Regions from separate parts of the Streptomyces sp. NPDC059909 genome, predicted to be linked through region 3. Evidence: riboswitches for the same ligand, from Rfam matches in the RefSeq annotation. Region 3 holds a riboswitch; each other region holds the start of a gene.
The links. Region 3 has a riboswitch for cyclic di-AMP ahead of ACFV9O_RS27170 (peptidoglycan DD-metalloendopeptidase family protein). Riboswitches for the same ligand answer to the same signal wherever they lie in the genome.
Positions count from the first base shown of each region.

Region 1 (2,257 bases), on a different contig from region 3:
TGGCCAACCGGCGATTCACTGAGCCGACGACTCGGTGAATCGACCAAGCGATGAAGCGACGCCTCAGATGGTGAGGCCCTTGTCCCGCAGCCACGCCGCCGGGTCCACTCCGTCGCCACCCGCGGTGTGCACCTCCAGGTGCAGGTGCGGGCCGGTGACATTGCCGGTCGCGCCGACGCGGCCGATCGTCTCGCCCGTCGTGACGGTCTGCCCCACGCCGACGGTCATCGACGACAGGTGGCAGTACCAGATCTCGGTGCCGTCCTCGAGCTCCAGGACGATGCGGTAGCCGTACGACCCGGACCAGCCCGCCGACTTGACGGTGCCTCCGTGCACGGCCTTCGCCGGCGTGCCCGTGGGCGCCGCGAAGTCCAGACCGGTGTGGTAGCCGGAGGACCACATCGAGCCGGCCTGGCCGAAGGTCGACGTGATCGTGTACGAGGACGTCGGCAGTGCGTAGCTCGCGGCGAGCTTGGCGAGCCGCTCGGCCTCCGCCTTGCGCGCCGCCTCCTCCTCGGCCAGCCGCTTCGCCTCCGCGGCCTCGGCCTCGGCCGCGGTCTGCTGGGCCTTCGCCTCCGCCGCAGCCTTCTCGGCGGCCGCCTTCTCCGCGGCCGCCTTCGCCTCGGCGTCGGCCTCGGCCTGCTGCTGCTCGGCCTGCTGGAGGATGCGGGCGCGCAGTGCCTCGCCCGCGCCGGTGGCGCTCTCCTCGCCGCCCTTGGCGGACGCCGTGTCGGCGACGGAGAGGGCGGTGAGCGGCGCCTCGTTCCCGTTGCCGTCCTGCTCGTCGGACTCCCCGGAGATCAGGGAGCCCACGCCCGGCAGCGACTTGGCGTCCGGAAGGTTGTCCGTGATGGTGTCGGGAAGGGATATGGAGACCGCGGGCTTGTCCTGCGCGGTGGCCATGCCGCCCGCGCCGACCGCGGCGATGACGCCGACACCGAGGACGGTGGAGCTCCTGGCGAGACCGTTGCGCTGCTTGACAACGCGGTGCCTGCCACGGACCGGCCGGACGGACTCCTCGGTCGGGTTCCACTCCTCCGTCCCGGCGGCGGGGCCCCACTCTGCGGTGGGAACCCACTCGGTGGTGGGCGGCTCTTGGAGGGCAGGCTCGTTGGACGCCACGGAGGCGTGCTCCTTTCCTTCCTTCTCGCCTACCGGGTTAGCTGACGGGTTCGGAGCAGGAAGGTCTCCTACGAGCACCAGGAAGTGCCCGATTCACCCCAATTGGTGGTTCCCCGGTTCCCTTGCGGGATTCGGCGCATGCGCACGGTGCCGTCTCTTGCGACGGCTGGGACGACCGCGCTGCGTTATCGAACGTTAATAGACACCAGGGCCCTATTCCAAGCCGTTCCCACTGATCATTAACGACATTGGCCTGGACTTACCGGCCACAAGAGGGGAGAAACGGGCGAGTTGACCCCACCTCACCCGACCCACACTTTCTGACGGCGCATCAAATGTTATGCGGAGGGCTCTCTTTCGATTACGTTCCGTCGCGATGGGGGACCACCGGCATCGTCCGGCGCCGTTTCGGCCGCCGCTCCTCCGGCCGGCTGACCGCCAGCAGCGCCATGTCGTCCGTCGATGCGCCGCCCGTGTGCCGCAGTACGTCGGCGACGACCGCATCCAGCAGTTCCTCTGGGCCGGGGAAGATCCGGCCGCCCAGCCGTTCGCGCGGATCGTAGAAGACGCCGTGCGCGTCGCGCGCCTCGGACAGCCCGTCCGTGTAGAGCAGCAGCGTGGCCCCCGCCGGGAACGCCGCCTCGTCCACCCGGTCGGGCCAGGTGCCGAGACCGCCCATGCCGAGCGGCAGCGCGGGCACGCTCGGCTCCAGCACGACCAGCATTCCGTCCGTGTGGAGGACGAGCGGCGGCGGATGGCCCCGGTTGACCACCCGCACGTGTCCGTCGCCCCGTGGGATCTCGGCGAGCACGGCGGTGGTGAATCCCTCGAACACATCGAGCCCCGAGCGCCTCGTGCCCTCCCGCCCCAGCGCCCGCTCCAGTCGTTGCGCGACCCCCTCCAGCAAGGGCTCCTGCTCGGCCGCCTCGCGGAACGCCCCGAGCACGATGGCCACCGTCTCCACCGCGTTCAGCCCCTTCCCCCGTACGTCCCCGACCACCAGCCGCACCCCGTAGGGAGTGTCCTGCACGGCGTACAGGTCCCCGCCGATGAACGCGTCCGCCTGCGCCGCCTCGTACCGCGCGGCGATCTGCAGCCCGCCGATCCGCTCGGCGGGCGAGGGCAGCACGGCCCG
Region 1 covers NZ_JBHWKX010000037.1:52,505-54,761, reverse strand. The annotation lists gene ACFV9O_RS24370 (M23 family metallopeptidase) at 64-1,122, opposite strand; cyclic di-AMP (ydaO/yuaA leader) riboswitch at 1,134-1,269, opposite strand; gene ACFV9O_RS24365 (PP2C family protein-serine/threonine phosphatase) at 1,484-2,257, opposite strand, start outside.
Region 1: it holds a riboswitch for cyclic di-AMP, as region 3 does, so the genes downstream of both, ACFV9O_RS24370 (M23 family metallopeptidase) here and ACFV9O_RS27170 (peptidoglycan DD-metalloendopeptidase family protein) in region 3, are expected to answer to the same signal.

Region 2 (2,257 bases), on a different contig from region 3:
TGCAGCTCTCCCAGGACGCCTGGGAGGAGTTCGGCGGTACGGCGTACGCGCCGCGCGCCGACCTCGCCAGCCGCTCGCAGCAGATCGCGGTCGCCGAGAAGGTCCTCGCCGCGCAGGGTCCGACGGCGTGGCCGAGCTGCGCCGTGATCACCGGCCTCGCGACCGGTGGGTCCAAGGCCAAGGTCGACCCGGGCGTGACGCCCGGCACCGCCAAGAGCGACACGGCCGGCTCGCAGGACGACGAGGTGGATCCGCCGTCGTTCGGCGACGGGGCCGACGCCGTGACGTCTCCTTCGGCCTCGCCCGCGCCCGGGCAGTCGAAGGGGTCCGGGCAGGGCGCGGGCGAGCCGTCCGCCACTCCCGAGTCGACCGCCCCCACCCAGGATGTGACCAGCGGCACCGGTGCCGACGCCGAAGGCGGCTCCGGGAAGCACCGCGGCACCCCCGCCACCAATGAGGAAGAGGCGGGCAATTCGGGCAATGACCGTGATTCTGGTCGTCATGCCTCACGAGATGACGCATCGGCACGAGGCGGCGCCACGGCGGCAGATGAGTACACCGTCCGCCCCGGCGACAACCTGTGGGCGATAGCGGATGCGAACGAGCTGCCCGGCGGCTGGCCCGCGCTGTACGAGGCGAACCAGGAGACCGTCGGCTCCGACCCCGACCTCATCCTTCCTGGCCAGAGCCTCGATCTGGGCCTGGAGAAGGGGAAGTTGGAGAAGTAGTCCGGGCTGGCGCCAGCTGTATTTCGAGCACTTATGTCCCCTTCCGCGCAAGTGAGACATGGGTCTCTTCCGGTCAACTGGCGTGTTGCGCCTGTCAAGTCCGGTCATCCCGCCTCTCACCTGCGAAAACGGACATCTGTCCGAGGTGGTTACGGGCGATTTCTCCCCGATGTTCGTCTTTGAACATCGGGGAGAAGTGCGTTTACGGTCTGAACCGCTCGCCACCGCGGGCCCCCTCGACCGTCACGCCGAATCCTGCCGTCGGTCGAAGGGAACAGTCGACGCGTCAAGCGCCGTAGGCAGGAGCGGGGGACCCAAGGTAAGTGCCGCGTCCGCCCGATGAGGGACGGTCACGGCTTGGGGTGAAGCCGCGCGCAGGATCGCGCGGCCGGGCAACTCGTCCTCTGGTTCCTGGCGGAACCGGGGACACCCCATCGGCCCGAACCCGACAGCTCACCTCGCAGGCGTCGGTGAGGGGAATCTCCATGCTGCACTCCGGCAAGGTCAAGCACCGTCGCCCGACCGTTCTCCAGCGGTCCGCCCGTATCGTCACGCTCGCCGGTGTCGCTGGTGCCGCGATAGCCGCGCCGCTCGTGGTCGCCGGCACGGCGTCCGCCGCCACCGCCTCCGAGTGGGACACGGTCGCCCAGTGCGAGTCCGGCGGCAACTGGTCCATCAACACGGGCAACGGCTTCTACGGCGGCCTGCAGTTCTCGGCCTCCACCTGGGCCGCGTACGGCGGCACGGCGTATGCCGCCACCGCCGACCGGGCCACGAAGGCCCAGCAGATCACGATCGCCGAGAAGGTCCTGGCCGGCCAGGGCAAGGGCGCGTGGCCGCACTGCGGCGTGGGCCTGTCCAATGCCGCGTACACCGGTGGCGCCGCCGAGGCCGCCCCGAAGCCCGCCGCCCCCAAGGCCGAGACCCCCGCCCCGGCGCCGAAGCGTGCCGAGGCCCCGACCACCCGCTCCGCGCGCCCGGCCGCCCCGGTCAAGAAGGGCGACGGCGAGTACACGGTCAAGGCCGGTGACACCCTCGGCAAGATCGCCGAGGCCGAGAAGGTCAAGGGCGGCTGGAAGAAGCTGTTCGACCTGAACAAGGACGTCATCGACGACGCGGACGTCATCCACCCCGGCCAGAAGCTCCACCTGAGCTGACGGCCCGACTCCGGGAACGGTCCCGGGACCGGGGCTCCCCGACCCGGCCCCCAGGACTCCCGTAGTCGCTCCCCACGGGCTCCCGTGACCCGGTGGACCCGGCGGACCACCGGACGCACGCACCCCCGTCCCCCGAGCCCCCCGGTCCGGCGCGCCTTCCCCCGTACGCGCCGGGCCGGGGTTTCTGTCTGCTTCGTGCCCTTTTTCGTCCCACGGGGCGGGCACCGGCCGACCGATGCCCCTGGGCCGGATAGGCTCATGTCGCAAGGCCAAAGCGACCCTGCACAACCAGCGTCACATCCCAGAAGGAGATGCTCGTGCCGTCCATCGACGTCGTCGTAGCCCGGGAAATCCTGGACTCCCGAGGCAACC
Region 2 covers NZ_JBHWKX010000016.1:16,116-18,372, forward strand. The annotation lists gene ACFV9O_RS13745 (transglycosylase family protein) at 1-728, shown strand, start outside; cyclic di-AMP (ydaO/yuaA leader) riboswitch at 1,010-1,210, shown strand; gene ACFV9O_RS13750 (transglycosylase family protein) at 1,214-1,885, shown strand; gene eno (phosphopyruvate hydratase) at 2,197-2,257, shown strand, end outside.
Region 2: it holds a riboswitch for cyclic di-AMP, as region 3 does, so the genes downstream of both, ACFV9O_RS13750 (transglycosylase family protein) here and ACFV9O_RS27170 (peptidoglycan DD-metalloendopeptidase family protein) in region 3, are expected to answer to the same signal.

Region 3 (2,257 bases):
GGCTTCGGCGGTGCCAGCCGCGCCTGGCACGCCTGGCAGCTGGCGCATGTGATTCCGGACGCGCGGGCCTCCCGGCCGGTCCTCTACAACTCCTGGGAGGCCACCGGCTTCGACATCTCGGAGGAGCAGCAGCGGGCCCTGGCGCGCCGGGCCGCCGGGATCGGGGTCGAGCTCTTCGTGGTGGACGACGCCTGGTTCGGGAAGCGCACCAGCGACCGGGCGGGGCTCGGCGACTGGACGCCGAACCCGGACCGCTTCCCGCAGGGGCTGAAGCCGCTCGCCGAGGAAGTGCACGCGCTGGGCATGCGGTTCGGGATCTGGGTCGAGCCGGAGATGGTCAACGCCGACAGTGATCTTTACCGCGCCCACCTTGGCGGCCTGGGTGACGGACAGCCCTAATGTGCAGCTCAACAGCTCCCTGCGGTTCCGTTTCGTCAGCGCGATGGCCGGGGTGCTGGGCGTCGGGGGCGACCTCACGCGATGGAGCGAGGACGAGCTGACCGAGGCCCGCGGCTGGGTGGCTCTCTACAAGAAGATCAGGCCGGTCGTGCAGCACGGCGCGCTCCACCGGCTGCGGCCGCCGGAGGGCGGGCTGAGCGCCGTGCAGTACATACGCGGCGACGAGATCGTCGTCCTGGCGTGGCTGCAGGCTCAGCACTACGGAGAGCGGCCGCCCGCGATCAGGCTGCGGGGGCTCGATCCGGCGGCGGCGTACGAGTGCCTGGACACGGAGACGGCGTACCGGGGTGCGGTGCTGCTGCATCACGGAATGGACACGGGGCTGCGCGGTGATCTCGATGCGGTCGTGCTGCGGCTGAGGCGTCGGATCGGCCGGATCTGACCCTTCCGTTTGCTAAGTCGGACCTGGCTCGTCATATGCCTTTAATGGGGCTTCTGTCCGAATTCAAATGCTTTAGCAGAACACGCCCCGATTGCCAGGGAGATGGGCGTCGTTGCGTGAGCGGGATCATATTCGTGACGGTCTGTTGCCGTGTCCCGTCATCAATTCCCCTTGCGGGTAAGGAAATCAGGGATCCCCGATCGACGGAGGGTGACCGGGAAGTCCCTCTTGCCAGGGACTGGGTGAATGTCGGGTCAATGGGGAGGCTTGTACCCGCCGATTTGCTCGCTTACGGTCGCCGCAATCCGGTCGGACCGCCTAATCCTGCCGCCGACCGGAATACGCACCCACCCCACGCGTGGCAGGAGCGGGGGACCCAGGTAGTTCGCCGGTCCGGAGTTCCGGACGGCTAGGGGTCAAGTCGCGTGCAAGCGCGACCGGGCATCTCCAGCCCGAACCCGACAGCTCACCTCGTAGGCGCCGGAGAGGAATTCGCCATGCCCAAGGGCAAGCATCGCCGTCCGAGGACCAACCCGATCACGCGCGGATTCGTCGCCGCGGGCACGGGTGGCGCCGCCATCGCAGTCCCGCTCATCGGCGCCGCAGGTGCACACGCCGCGGAGGCGTCCGCGCCCACCGTGACCCGCGAGCATGTCGCCACCGTCGCCCAGAAGGCCGCCCCGCAGACGCCGAAGGCGGGGAAGGCCGCCAAGACCTACACGGTCGTGGTGGGCGACTACCTGTCCAAGATCGCCGTGGAGCAGGACATCGACGGCGGCTGGAAGAAGCTGTACGCGGACAACCGCGCGGCCGTCGGCGAGAACCCGTCGCTGATCCACCCGGGCCTCAAGCTCACCATCGGCGCCAAGGCCCAGGCGAAGGCCCCGGCCGAGGCTCCGGCCAAGGTCGAGGCTCCCGCGGAGGCGAAGACGAAGGTGCGGGCCGAGGTTCCGGCCAAGGCCGAGGCTCCCGCGGAGGCGAAGACGAAGGTGCGGGCCGAGGTTCCGGCCAAGGCCGAGGCTCCCGCGAAGGCCGAGCGCACGCAGGCCCGCGCCGAGTCCGGCTCCGCAGCCGCCAAAGCGCCCGCCGCTGCCCCGGCCGCCGCCCCGCAGCGCAGCCTCTCCGACTACTTCGCGGCCCCCGTCGACGCGAGCATCACCACCGCCTACCGCACCGCCGGGGCCATGTGGTCCAGCGGCTACCACACCGGTGTCGACTTCGCCGCTGCCACCGGCACCTCCGTCAAGGCCGTCGGCGCCGGCACCGTCGTCTCGGCCGGCTGGGCCGGCGCGTACGGCAACCAGGTCGTCATCCGGCACAACGATGGCACGTACTCGCAGTACGCCCACCTCTCCTCCCTCGCGGTCTCGTCCGGCGAGAGCGTGAGCGGCGGGCAGCAGATCGGCCTCTCCGGCT
Region 3 covers NZ_JBHWKX010000047.1:1,388-3,644, reverse strand. The annotation lists partial or broken gene ACFV9O_RS27175 (alpha-galactosidase) at 1-841, shown strand, start outside; cyclic di-AMP (ydaO/yuaA leader) riboswitch at 1,180-1,334, shown strand; gene ACFV9O_RS27170 (peptidoglycan DD-metalloendopeptidase family protein) at 1,339-2,257, shown strand, end outside.